DNA from 3 places in the Rhodococcus sp. P1Y genome. Region 3 is predicted to be linked to each of the others. Evidence: riboswitches for the same ligand, from Rfam matches in the RefSeq annotation. Region 3 holds a riboswitch; each other region holds the start of a gene.
What was found. A riboswitch is a leader RNA that binds a small molecule or an ion and turns the genes downstream of it on or off. The one in region 3 is predicted to bind S-adenosylmethionine.

Region 1 (4,529 bases), 260 kb from region 3:
CGTTGCGGTCGACCTTGCCCGAGGTGCGCGTCGGCATCTCGTCGACGAGTGCGAGGCGTGGAACGAGCGCCGACGGCAACTGCTCGGCCAGAATCTTGCGGGCTGCGTCCAGATCGAAATTCGGGTCGGTACTAGCCAGGTAGCCGACGAGGACCGAGTTGCCCGCACCGGTCTTCCTGACGGCTGCGGCCGCGCCGCCGACGCCGGGCAACGACTGAAGCGCGTTGTCGATCTCACCGAGTTCGATGCGTCTGCCGCCGAGTTTGATCTGGTCGTCGGCGCGGCCTTGGAAGAGCAAGCCTTCGAGCTCGAGCTTGACGAGGTCGCCGCTGCGATAGGCGCGGTCCCATCCGAGCGTCGGCATCGGGGCGTACTTCTCGGCGTCCTTGGCCGGATCGAGATAGCGCGCAAGTCCGACTCCGCCGATGACCAGCTCACCGACCTCCCCGACGGCGACGGGATTGCCGCCTCCGTCCACCACGGCGAGATCCCACCCGTCGAGCGGGAGTCCGATACGCACCGGGCCCTTGCCGTCCATGATCGACGCGCACGCGACGACGGTTGCTTCCGTCGGACCGTAGGTGTTCCAGACCTCGCGGCCGTCGACGGCGAGGCGCTCGGCCAGCTCGGGTGGGCACGCTTCACCGCCGAAGATGAGCAGCCGGACGGCTTCGAGAGCTACGGCAGGCCACAGAGCGGCGAGCGTGGGAACCGTCGAGACGACGGAGATGTCGCGGGCGATCAACCACGGCCCGAGGTCGAAACCACTGCGAACGAGAGAGCGCGGAGCGGGCACCAGGCATGCGCCGTGACGCCACGCGAGCCACATCTCCTCGCACGACGCGTCGAACGCCACCGAAAGGCCTGCGAGTACCCGGTCACCCGGACCCAGCGGGTCGTCCTGCATGAACATCCGTGCCTCGGCGTCGACGAACGCCGCCGCATTGCGGTGGCTGACGGCCACACCCTTCGGGGTCCCGGTGGAGCCGGAGGTGAAGATGACCCACGCGTCTTCGTCGGGTGAAGGGATCGTGAGGGTGTCCGGGATCGGGGTGTCCTGCTTGTCGGCCGTACCCGCCGCGATTCCTCCTGCCGTGACGACGGCAGTGACCTTCGCTTCGCCGAACACCAGCTCGGCCCGTTCGTCCGGGTCGTCGGCATCGACGGGCACGTAGGCGGCACCCGCATTGAGGATCGACAAGATGGCGACGTAGAGCGAGAACGAACCCGAGGGCATTCTGATTCCGACGCGGTCGCCGCGCCTTACTCCAGCCCTGGCCAGCCACTGCGCGCCTTCGTCGATGTCCTCGAGGAGCTCGCGGTAGGTGACCGAGACGGTGCCGTCGTCGATCGCCGCGGCATCGGGGTACTGCGAGGTGGTCGAGCGCAGGATGTCGATGAGCGTTCGCTCCGATGGAGCGCGCCCTGCGCGCAAGAATTCGGCGGGGACGCCAGCCGAGGGCTGGACGCTAGCCGAATCCGATTGTGATTGCACAGACAACCGGTGTTCCTTCTTCTCGTGTTGTACCGAAACGAACGTCAGCGGTCGTTATCTCATGTTCGGTTGTCCAGAAGGTGAACGGACGTTTCGTTCGCGCAAAGCTGCATCTCGTACGGTCTCGGCACCGGGCACAGCTTAATCGAGTTGGAGGTTTCCTACCTCCCGGGTTGACAATCCAGTGGCACTTTTGCCATCCTCTGTGCAGGTCATGAGTACCAGCATCAAGCCCCGGCTTGCTGGTCGGCAACCCTCCTCCGCGGTGGGGTGCTCCGGGTGACGACCTGGCTGACGCCGGAAAACCGGTGCAGCAAGCGCGGACTCGACTTCTCACTGACGATTCTTCGGGTCCCTTGATCGACAAGGGGTTATTTGTCATGACTGCTGTTCTCGACAACTCGTGTGCTTCGTTCGCTACAGTCAGCGGCGCTGATCTGCAGGTTCCTCTGGTGAATGGAAGTACCTGCACGTACGCCAATTTCGACTACGCGGCCAGCGCGCCTGCGCTCGCCCACGTGACCGAGCGAATTGCCGATCTGTTGCCCTACTACTCGAGCGTTCACCGCGGCGCCGGGTACGCATCACGCGTGTCCACTGCGGCGTACGAAAAGGCACGCGTGACGGTGTCGAATTTCGTTGGAGCGCAATCGGATGCGGTTGTCATCTTCACCAGGAACACCACCGACTCGCTGAACCTTCTTGCCGGGTGCGTGCCGGGAGACACCGTGGTTCTCGATATCGAGCATCACGCGAACCTGCTGCCCTGGAACGACCGCCGCGTCGTCGTCGCGGCCGAGTCCATCGCCGAGACCCTGGTATCGATCGAAGCCGAACTCGCTGCCAAACCGGCTGCGCTGCTTGCGGTGACGGGCGCCTCCAATGTGACCGGCGAAGTACTTCCGATCGACGAGCTCGCTGCTCTCGCGCACCGATACGGCGCACGCATCCTCGTCGACGGTGCGCAATTGGTACCCCATCGACGGGTCGACATCGAGGCCCTGGGGGTGGACTACCTCGCGTTTTCCGGACACAAGTTGTACGCGCCGCACGGTGCCGGCGTGCTCGTCGGTAAGCGTGACTGGCTCGACGCCGCCGAGCCCTATCTCGCAGGCGGCGGGGCTGTTCGCCACGTCGGTCTCGATCACGCCGAGTGGGCGCCGGTTCCGGCACGTCACGAGGCGGGTACACCCAACGTGCTCGGCGTCGTCGCCTTGGCGGCAGCATGTGAAGCCCTCGAGCATTTCGAGGTGGCAGGTTCGGTCGACCACGAGCGTCGACTGTCCGATCGCCTGCGCGACGGGTTGACGGCGGTGCCTGGCGTCGACGTACTGACGGTGTGGAACGACTCCCCGGACAGTGTGGGGATAGTCACATTTTCCGTAGATGGATTCGGCCCCGGCGAGATCGCTGCGTACCTGTCGGCCGAGCACGGCATCGGAGTGCGGGATGGCAAGTTCTGCGCTCACCCGCTGCTCGCGCGACTGGGTCACGCGGACGGTGCCGTGCGCGCCAGCCTGGGGCTCGGCAGTTCCGACGCCGATGTGGATCGGCTGATCGGGGCCATCGAGACGCTCGTCGCCGACGGGCCCTCCTGGACGTACGAGGAGGAGAACGGTTGGTGGAATCCTATTCCCGACCCTCGCCCGTTCCCCGAGCTGGCAGGCGGTGCCGCAGGCGTGGGATCCCCATGCGCAACGCAAACGGTTAGCATCGCCTCATGAGGGCAATTGCTCTGTCGCAGAACCGACTCTGGCGCGATCGATACGTCGATCTGTGCCGGACGGCCTCTGGCTCGTGTAGGTGTTCGGACTTCAGTCATCCTCCCCAACACCTCGCTTGCACGACGGGACCAATTTCATGTCGAACAACTCACCTGTCCGCCTTGCCCTTGCAACTCCAGGCGCATGGACGGAAGTCACCGACGCTCGCCCTACCGAGTCGATAGTTCGCATCCACGCCTCGGATCTCCGCGAGGGTCAGCAGGCAAGAGCACGTGCCAGGGCCGAGGCCGTCGAGGCAGGCAAAGATGCCGACAGCGTTGCGGTGTTTCTCGATATCGAGATCCACGTCGCCGACGATGCACGGACCGCGCGTCGGGAATTCGCCGCGCTGGACCTCCCGGCGGTGCCGAGTTCCATCCGGTACGTCGGGACCCCCTCCGGTCTCGCGGGGCTCGTCGCCGACGTGAAGGCAGCGGAGGTGGCCGACGGGGTGACCCTCATCGCCGTCGGGCCCGAGCAGCGGAACCTCGACAAGATCGCACGCGGCGTCGTGCCCTGGCTGGAGGATCGCGGTGTCTTATTCTCCGCCGAGAAGCTTCTGGCCGCGACCGGCTCGCTGACGCCGACACGGGTGCTGGCCTCCTGAGCGCTCCCGCGTCTAGGTGACATCGATGGCGAGACCGGCGGTGATGCGCAGAAGCTCCGAGCACGTGGTCTTGAAGACCGTGTTCGGATGCCCTGCAGCAGCCCACAACTCGGGGTAGTCCGAGAGGGTCTCGTCGACGAACGTCGGTAGATTCGTCGGATGGCCGACCGGTGCGATACCGCCGATCGGCTGACCCGTCGAATGCTTGACCAGTTCCAGCGGTGCCCGCGTCAACGTGCCGCCCAGGCGCTGTCCGGTGGCGTCGAGATCTACCTGGTGTGCACCCGACACGAGGATAAGCACTGGATCGTCGTCGAGCAGGAAGACAAGAGATTTCACGATCGCGCCGACGCTGACCCCGAGCGATGCGGCAGCGGCGTCCGCGGTCGGGGTCGGCTCCGGCGAGGTGACCACCACTCCGTGATGTCCGCGCGAAATCAGAATGTCGGCGACGTGGGCTGCGTTCGGGTGAAGTAGCCGGTTCATCTACCAAGGGTATTGCTACCGCGGCATTTTCGCAGTTACTACCGGCCGCTGGACTCGGATTGCCGCTACGACAACGAGCCGAAGAGCCGCAGGCGTGCCATACCCCCGTCGGGGAAGATGTCCATGCGTACTTCGGAGACCGGCTCGGTGCGCTCCAGCAGGAACCGGTGACGTGTGT
Region 2 (4,529 bases), 2.8 Mb from region 3:
CGCCTTCGCGCCGGCCGACGGTAGTGGCCAGGCATACATTCCGCTGGAGAATCTCTCGGTGCTCGACTCGGCCGACGTTCTCTTGTGGGGGACCGAGAAGCCCGAGGACCGCACCGCCCTCGAGCAAGAGCGCGTGTACCAGAACCTCGAACGGGTCAAGGAGAACAAGCTCGTCTTCACCGACGCCGTCACGGCCGGCGCGATCTACTTCACCAGTCCGCTGAGCCTGCCGTACGTCATCGACCAACTGGTGCCTGCATTCGCGAGCACACTTGCCGGCGAGGGCGCGGCGACGACCACGAGCTGACCGAGTCCTGCGCCGAGATCGAGGTTGTGCGCCGAAACCGCAGACTTTCGCGGCACAACCTCGATCTCGACCGGGCTCAGGCAGCGAAGTACGTCAGGCAGCGAGGTGCGTCAGGAAGCTTTGAGCGCGGTGGCGTCGCTGCGTCGCTGCATCCACATGGCCGTTGCCAGCACGGCGAGACCTGCCACCGCCAGCATCGAACCGACTGCCGCAGGCGCGGTGTATCCGAATCCCGCGGCAATGACTGCGCCGCCGAGAGCAGCGCCGATCGCATTCGCCAGATTGAACGCCGCGTGATTGAGCGACGCGGCAAGGGTCTGGGCATCGTCGGCGACGTCCATCAACCGCGTCTGCAAACCGGGGATGACCGATGAACCCGATGCGCCGATCAGAAATACGAGAACGAGCGCGCTGATCGGGTTGTGTGAAGCAACCACGAACACGGCGAGAAATACCGCCATCGACGCAAGGCCGATGAAGGTCCCGCGCAACTGGTACCGATCAGCGAGCCAACCTCCGACGAAGTTGCCTGCAACCATGCCGAGGCCGTAGATCATCAGTGCGACCGGTACGAACGCACGGGCCAACCCGGCAACATCGGTGAGAGTGGATGCAATGTAGGTGTAGACGGCGAACATGCCGCCGAATCCGACCATGCCGACGAACAACGTCATCCACACCTGACCACGTCGCAGAGCGCCGAGTTCGGTGATCGGATTGGTGGTCGGCATGCCGTCGAGACGCGGCATCCACATGATCAGGGCGGTGACGGTCAGCGCGCCGATGACAGCGACGACCGCGAATGCACTGCGCCAGCCGAGCGCCTGGCCCAGCCACGTCGCCGCGGGGACGCCGACGACGTTCGCGACCGAGAGACCCATCATGACCATCGCCACGGCCTTGGCCCGCTTACCCGGCTCGGCGAGATGCGCGGCAACAAGGGCCGCGATGCCGAAAAACGCACCGTGAGGAAGACCTGCGACGAACCTCGATGCCACCAGCTCACCGAAGCTGGGCGCGAACACCGTCCCGAGATTTCCGAGGGTGAACGCCACCATGAGTCCGATCAGCAGCACACGTCGCGGAACCCGAGCGGCAAGGGTGGCGATCGCGGGCGCACCGACGACGACGCCGAGTGCGTAGGCCGAGATCATGTGACCGGCGGACGGTTCGGAGATTCCCATCGTCGTCGCAACGTCGGGAAGAAGACCCATCGACGCGAACTCGGTGGTTCCGATTCCGAACCCACCGATCGACAACGCGAGCATCGCGAGCCGCCTGCGAGAAGAGAGGGGCCTACGACTGCCGCTCGGACCGTTCGACACCCTGTCGCGCACCGCGCTGACATTTTTGGCGAAAGCCGAATCGGTGACAGTCACAGCAAAACAACCTTGTCTCGAAGGGGGAGGTATCGACGCGAACCCAAGAGGGAACGGCCACTGAATCGATTCTGTTCCCTCGACCGATCAAATTTCGAATCGCCACACGGTGATTGTGCTCACCCAGTCGACTCGCATCCCGTTGGGAGGAATCACCGAGAGTCGTTGTTTCCCGATCTCGGTGACCCCGCTAGGATTCACCGCAGGTCATGAGTACCAGCATCAAGCCCCGGCTTGCTGGTCGGCAACCCTCCAACCGCGGTGGGGTGCCCCGGGTGACAAGACCTGGTTGGTCGGCGACGCGTACCTGCGCCGCCAACGAGCAAGCGCGGGTCCGCCTCATCGAGATGGAAGACGAGGTCGGCGGACCCACCGAACGAGCGCGACTGGAAACAGCGCGCTCGAAAAGGAGGTTCACCATGTGTTGTTGTACCGATACGCCCCGCCCAGGCTCCCACCACGAGAGCCCATTCGAAATTTGAACATCCTTCGAAGACGGAGTTATCACTCACATGACCGACAGCACCCCTGACGTCGTAGACGCAGCAGGCACCCCCATCGAGGACCCCACCGCATCGTGGAGCTTCGAGACCAAGCAGATCCACACCGGACAGACGCCGGACGGCGCCACGAACGCCCGCGCGCTGCCGATCTACCAGACCACCTCGTACACCTTCGACAACACCGATCACGCTGCCGCGTTGTTCGGGCTCGCCGAGCCCGGCAATATTTACACCCGCATCATCAACCCCACCCAGGACGTCGTCGAGCAGCGCATCGCCGCTCTGGAAGGTGGAGTTGCAGCGCTCCTACTCGCCTCCGGGCAGGCCGCGGAGACCTTCGCGATTCTCAATCTGGCCGAGGCAGGCGACCACATCGTCGCGAGCCCACGCCTCTACGGCGGAACGTACAACCTCTTCCACTACACACTCCCCAAACTCGGAATCACCGTGACTTTCGTCGACGATCCCGACGACCTGGAGCAGTGGCGAGCAGCGATCACCCCGAAGACCAAGGCGTTCTACGGTGAGACCATCTCCAACCCGAAGAACGACATCTTCGACATTCCCGGCATCTCCGGGGTAGCCCACGAGAACGGCATTCCGTTGATCGTCGACAACACCGTCGCGACGCCGTACCTCATCCGGCCGTTGGAGCATGGGGCCGACATCGTCGTCCATTCGGCGACCAAGTATCTCGGCGGCCACGGGACGGCCATCGCAGGTGTCATCGTCGACGGCGGCACGTTCGACTGGACGCAGGGGCGTCACGCCAACTTCACCACCCCCGACCCCAGCTACCACGGCGTGGTGTTCGCCGACCTGGGTGCACCCGCGTTCGCTCTCAAGGCCCGCGTGCAATTGCTCCGCGACATCGGCGCAGCAGTGTCGCCGTTCAATGCCTTCCTCATCAGCCAAGGACTGGAAACGCTGAGTCTGCGCATCGAGCGGCATGTCGAGAACGCACAGAAGGTCGCCGCGTTCATCGAGGCACGCGAGGACGTCGAGTCCGTCAACTACGCAGGCCTGAAGTCCTCGCCGTGGTACCAGCGTGGACAGGAGTTGGCCCCTAAGGGGCAGGGCGCGATCATCGCGTTCGAACTGAAGGGCGGCATCGACGCGGGCAAGAAGTTCGTCAACGCACTCAGCCTTCACAGCCATGTCGCTAACATCGGTGATGTGCGTTCACTTGTCATTCACCCCGCATCGACAACCCACTCCCAGCTGACACCGGAGGAGCAACTCGCCTCGGGCGTCACCCCCGGTTTGGTCAGGCTCGCTGTGGGCATCGAAGGGATCGACGACATCCTCGCCGATCTCGAAACCGGATTCGCCGCGGCGGCATCTTGACAATCGGCTCTGTGCACGACGTCCGTCCGGCTGCGGGCTTTCCGCCGCCGGACGGACGGCTCGGCAGTATCGACATCGGCCCACTCGAATTGGAGAGCGGCGCATCGCTTCCTGCGGTATCCGTTGCTGTTCAGCGCTGGGGTGAGCTCGCTCCCGGTCGCGACAATGTCGTGCTGGTCGAGCACGCACTGACGGGCGATTCGCACGTCAGCGGACCCGCCGACGACCACCATGCCCTTCCGGGCTGGTGGAACGGCATGGTCGGACCAGGCGCACCCATCGATACCGACGAGTGGTGCGTCATCGCATCCAACGTTCTCGGCGGGTGCGGTGGCACGACTGGACCCAGCTCGCTCGCATCCGACGGCACTCCCTACGGCAGCAGATTTCCGGAAATCTCCATCCGCGACCAAGTCGCAGCTGAGGCTGCGCTGGCGGATGTTCTCGGGATCGAGCGGTTCGCCGCGGTTGTCGGCGGATCGATGGGCGGCATGCGGACACTCGAGTGGATCGTCGAACACCCCGACCGTGTCGGGGCTGCGCTCGTACTCGCCGTCGGCGCGCGCGCGACCGCAGACCAAATCGGTACCCAAACCACGCAGATCGACGCCATCACGTCCGATCCCGAATGGCAGGGCGGCAACTATCACGGCACCGGGCGATCGCCACGAGCCGGACTGAAGATTGCTCGGCGTATCGCACACTTGACCTACCGCACCGAGAGCGAACTCGATCTGAGGTTCTCGAACTCCGCACAGGATGACGAAAACCCTTGGAACGGCGGAAGATACGCAATCGAAAGCTACCTCCAACATCAAGCAAACAAGTTGGCGGACAGGTTCGACGCCAGTACCTACGTCCTGCTGAGCGAAGCGATGAACAGACACGACATCGGACGCGGACGCGGAGGAATCGACGCCGCCCTCGCCCGTGCGACGGTTCCCACGATCGTGGGTGGAGTCGATTCGGACCGTCTGTATCCCCTGCGCCAGC
Region 3 (4,529 bases):
GCGCAACCAGTTCGGCCGAGGGTCTGTACGTCAACGCTCCCGCCGGTGGTTCGGCGAATCCGCCGTGGCCGTCGGGGTAGATGCCCTGAGTCAACGACGGATCTTCGGCCGCTGCGGCCAGGAAAGCCGCAATTGCCGCCGACAGCTGAACCTCTCGGCCTGCGATGCTGCCGCCACGGCCTGACCTCGCAGTGACGAGGCGGAGGGGAGGCGCCGGCCGAAGGGGTGGCGCCGGCGGAGGGGGAGACACCGTTCGGATCCGTGCTCTGGCGCCCGCCCGGGGTAGGAAGCGGTGCGGCAGCACGGGTTCGACCGCGCGCGATGATCCGGAATGCCCGCGGCCCGCCGGGGGATCCCGAGTTCGGACCCGTATCCCCGGGAGGCCGAGGCTGTGGCCCGTCGTCTCCAAAAGGCCCCGGCTCGGGTCCGGTGTTGCCTGGGGTTCCCGAATCACCACCGCAACCGCCACCGGTTTCGTCGTTACCGCTGCGATCGCAGCTAGCAGCTGTTTCAGCCGAAGGTTCTGGCTGGCGACTCGCGTCCTGCCCGCCGACCTGCGCTTTCGCGGCGTCAAGGAATTCGGTAAGCAGGATCTGCCACCGAGCGTCGCCTGCGATCAATCGGGCGGTCTCCGGATCCAGGACGGTTCCATCTCCGAGAGTTGCAGGCTCACTGGTCAACCCGAGCAACGATTCGGCACTGATCAGTATTTGCAAGAGGTGGGGCCGGCGCTTCGGAGTGAGGTCTACTGCGCCACGCACCGGGCAGTCCTCCTTGCCGCACAGACACGCGACGGCGTCCTCTCGATGGATCAGCGCGACCAAGGCATGTCCACGCAACTGCCTCTTGGTACGAGGGTCCCGTGAGCACACGGTTCCGGCGATCTCCTCCAACACCGAATCGCACTCGGCACCTTCGAGAGCCGTCATTTTTGCGAACAATGAGGCCATTCCATCGTTGCTCGCTTTGAGCTCGGCGCAACGCTCCTCTGACTCGGCGGCGATTCTGGCTGCGGTGGCCTCGTCTTTGTCATGATCGAACCAGTGGGCCCAGATTTTGTCTCGCAATACCTTCGTGCTGTAGCGGAGAGCGCTGGCAAGTATGTCCGCTTCGATGGCGCGCACGGTGTCGTCGCTGACTTTCGACAGCACAAGCGCGATAGTCCGAACGCGCGGATAGTCGAGGTCGCCGCCAGAGAAGGCTGTGCAAATCCCGGGCATTCTCCAGTGCAACTGCTTGCCAACGGTGATCATGTCGCGGACTACTGTTCGCGAAAGTGAGAGCGCAACAGCAGCTTCCGTCTCGACGGCACGATCGGCACGAGTGACATCCGCTTCACCTCCGCGATCGTGAATACCTGCTTCCGCAGCAAACCGGAATTCGCCGAGTTCGAACAGGTGCATAACCAATGCGGCGGCAGCTTTGTTTTCGGTCCGGCGATCATCGGTGAGCCCAGCGAGAAGTTCCGCAGCGACCGCGTCGTTATCGCGTCGGATCTGATCCTCGAAGCCCCCCGGCATCCCCATTGAAAGAACATTAGTCGAACAGGTGTTCGGACGCAACTCTTCTGAAATCCAGCGGTATGCAGGGCGCTGCTCTGAAGGGTTCGCAGATTGCAAGGTTTGAAATCACCCTGATCTCAAACCGATTGCCAAGCGGCACTGAGTAAACCAGTTGCGGCGACTTGACGGATCCACTATCGGCCGCTTACATTTCCCTCACCATCCAGAGCGACCGAGAGACCTTGGCTCTACGACGTCGCAGCAACCCCCTGCCTCACGGCAGGTGTGGGTGCTACCGCCAGGACCGATGGAGGACACATGAACTGTCGCACGTGGCGAGGTCTGTACGTCGACCTGTCTCGGGTCGGCACCCGCACTTGTACAGGGCACTTCCTGCTCTGAAGAGTCGGTACCCGCGCATCGATTCCTGCTGAACGGGGCTCTCGACGGCCGAAGCGTCGGCCGGTCGGAGGACCTGTTTCTCATCACGCATTTCCCTCGGAAGAAGGCTCGATCTCGTCATGCACACACACAGCCGGCGGTCCCGGTGACTCAGCTAGATTCTCGGCCCACGGCCGTAGACGAACACGTCGATGACGAACAGCTCGTCGTTGCCAGAAAGTGGCACCCGTGGCGCTGGGTGACCAGCATCGTGGTGCTGACACTCGTCGCACAGTTCGTGCACGGTCTTGCCACGAACCCAGGTTGGGACTGGGGGACCTTCGCAGAATACTTCGCTGCGCCGTCGATCCTCGCTGCTCTCTGGCTGACCATTCAGCTCACGTTCTGGGGCACTCTGATCGGATTCGTCATCGGCATAGCGCTGGCAATCGCCAGACTATCGAACAATCCGGTGTTGCAGACGATTTCGTGGTTCTACATCTGGGCGTTCCGGTCGATACCGCTTATCGTGCAGCTACTGTTCTGGTTCAACATTGCCTACCTGTATCAGACTCTGACCCTGGGAATTCCGTTCGGACCGGCCTTCTTCGAGTTCGACGTCAACAGCGTGATCAGTGGTTCCACAGCCGCGATCATCGGGTTGGCGCTGCATCAAGCGGCCTACTCGGCGGAGATCGTCCGTGCCGGCATCATTTCCGTCGACCAGGGTCAGTTGGAAGCTGCTGCAGCGCTTGGCATACCGAAGCATCGCGAGTTCTTCAAGATCATCCTGCCCCAGGCGATGCGCGGCATCCTGCCCAACGCGGCGAACGAAGTGATCAGCCTGTTCAAGGGCACGTCGATCGTGTCGGTCATGGCTATCGCCGAGCTGTTCTACCAGGTCCAGGTCGTGTATGGACGCAACGGTCGCGTGGTACCGCTGCTCATGGTCGCAACCGTCTGGTACATCGTGCTCACATCGATCCTGTCGGTCGTGCAGTTCTACGTCGAACGTCACTACGCCAAGGGCGCAGTCCGCAACATCCCGCTCACGCCGGTTCAGAAGGTCCGCAAGAAACTATCGGAAATCACCGCCCCGCCGCGCGGAGGAGGAACACGATGACGACGCTCGATGCATCGACGTCACCGTCGAAGACCAAGTATGCGGTCGAGGTTCGCGGGGTTCACAAGTCCTACGGCACGCTCGAAGTGCTCAAAGGCGTCGACCTCGTGGTTCGGCCGGGTGAAGTCACCGTCGTCATCGGACCGTCCGGATCGGGGAAGTCCACTCTGCTCCGTAGCCTCAATCACCTCGAGAAGGTGGACCAGGGGACAGTCCGCGTCGACAATGATCTCGTCGGATATCGGCGCAAGGGAAACAAGCTGCACGAGCTGGGCAACAAGGACATCCTTCGTCAACGCTCGCAGATCGGTTTCGTCTTCCAGAACTTCAATCTCTTCCCACATCTGACGGTGCTGGAGAACGTGATCGAAGCGCCGATCTCGGCCCAGAAGCGCAGGAAGTCCGACGTCGAGCCCGAGGCGCTCGCGCTTCTCGAGCGGGTCGGGTTGAAGGACAAAGCGCATGACTATCCCCGACGCCTGTCCGGTGGTCAGCAGCAGCGGGTCGCCATCGCTCGCGCACTTGCATTGCGACCCAAAGTTATTCTCTTCGACGAACCGACGTCGGCCCTTGACCCCGAATTGGTCGGCGAGGTCCTCGAAGTGATCAGAGGACTAGCCCGTGAGGGCGCAACCTTGGTGATCGTCACCCACGAGGTCGGATTCGCTCGCGAGATCGCCGACACCATCGTCTTCATGGACGCGGGTCAGGTGGTTGAACAGGGTTCGCCCGCAGAACTTCTCGACAATCCACAAGAGGAACGCACCAAGTCGTTCCTCGCACACGTCCTCTAGATCTACTTCACTTACACACACATCAAGGAACAGTCATGCCCAGATCCAACCGCCGCGTCGCGGTGCTAGTTTCGGCTCTTGCAGCAGTTGCCCTCACGGTGGGCGCCTGCAGTGAGCCAGAGGCCGAGAACACCGTCACCGCTTCCGACGGAATCACCTACGATCTCTCGCCCGAGCAGTCCGGCCGCATCCACGTCGACAAGGTCGACGAGATCGCCGCGAAGGTTCCGCAAGCAATTCGTGATCGCGGAACGTTGATCGGTACCGGTTCGACTGGTTCGACTCCGCCGCTCGGTTTCTACGCCACCGACGACAAGACTCCAGTTGGTTCGGAGATCGACATCGCCTGGTTGATCGCGGACACCCTCGGCCTGCAGTACGAGCGTCAGACTGCCGACTGGGCGCAGAACTTCGTCAAGATCGATTCCGGCGAGAACGACGTGTTCATTTCCAATGTCACTGTGACGGAGGAGCGTAAGGACAAGTACGACTTCGCGACCTATCGCCTCGACAACCTCGCATTCGAGGCAAAAAAGGACAGCGGCTGGACGATCGAAGGACGCAAGGACATCGTCGGCAAGAAGATCGGTGTCGGCTCGGGTACCAACCAGGAGCAGCTCCTCGTCGACTGGAACGAGGAGAACGCAGCCGAAGGCCTCGCTCCGGCCGAGATCGCCTACTACCAGAACACCTCGGACTACTACCTCGCCCTCGGCTCGGGACGTATCG

Region 1: another riboswitch for S-adenosylmethionine. It lies ahead of D8W71_RS00295 (aminotransferase class V-fold PLP-dependent enzyme); the one in region 3 lies ahead of D8W71_RS26255 (amino acid ABC transporter permease).
Region 2: another riboswitch for S-adenosylmethionine. It lies ahead of D8W71_RS13315 (bifunctional o-acetylhomoserine/o-acetylserine sulfhydrylase); the one in region 3 lies ahead of D8W71_RS26255 (amino acid ABC transporter permease).

The regions. Positions count from the first base shown of each region.
Region 1 is NZ_CP032762.1:55,910-60,438, reverse strand. Features, by position in the region: gene D8W71_RS00300 (Pls/PosA family non-ribosomal peptide synthetase) at 1-1,501, opposite strand, end outside; SAM riboswitch class IV at 1,706-1,821, shown strand; gene D8W71_RS00295 (aminotransferase class V-fold PLP-dependent enzyme) at 1,876-3,219, shown strand; gene D8W71_RS00290 (hypothetical protein) at 3,356-3,865, shown strand; gene D8W71_RS00285 (YbaK/EbsC family protein) at 3,878-4,351, opposite strand; gene alc (allantoicase) at 4,417-4,529, opposite strand, start outside.
Region 2 is NZ_CP032762.1:2,886,581-2,891,109, reverse strand. Features, by position in the region: gene D8W71_RS13325 (ABC transporter substrate-binding protein) at 1-307, shown strand, start outside; gene D8W71_RS13320 (MFS transporter) at 418-1,575, opposite strand; SAM riboswitch class IV at 1,892-2,021, shown strand; gene D8W71_RS13315 (bifunctional o-acetylhomoserine/o-acetylserine sulfhydrylase) at 2,199-3,536, shown strand; gene metX (homoserine O-acetyltransferase MetX) at 3,533-4,529, shown strand, end outside.
Region 3 is NZ_CP032762.1:5,665,785-5,670,313, reverse strand. Features, by position in the region: gene D8W71_RS28125 (HNH endonuclease signature motif containing protein) at 1-250, opposite strand, end outside; partial or broken gene D8W71_RS28120 (DUF222 domain-containing protein) at 642-1,403, opposite strand; gene D8W71_RS28115 (hypothetical protein) at 1,350-1,529, shown strand; SAM riboswitch class I at 1,719-1,816, shown strand; gene D8W71_RS26255 (amino acid ABC transporter permease) at 2,050-3,006, shown strand; gene D8W71_RS26250 (amino acid ABC transporter ATP-binding protein) at 3,003-3,800, shown strand; gene D8W71_RS26245 (ABC transporter substrate-binding protein) at 3,836-4,529, shown strand, end outside.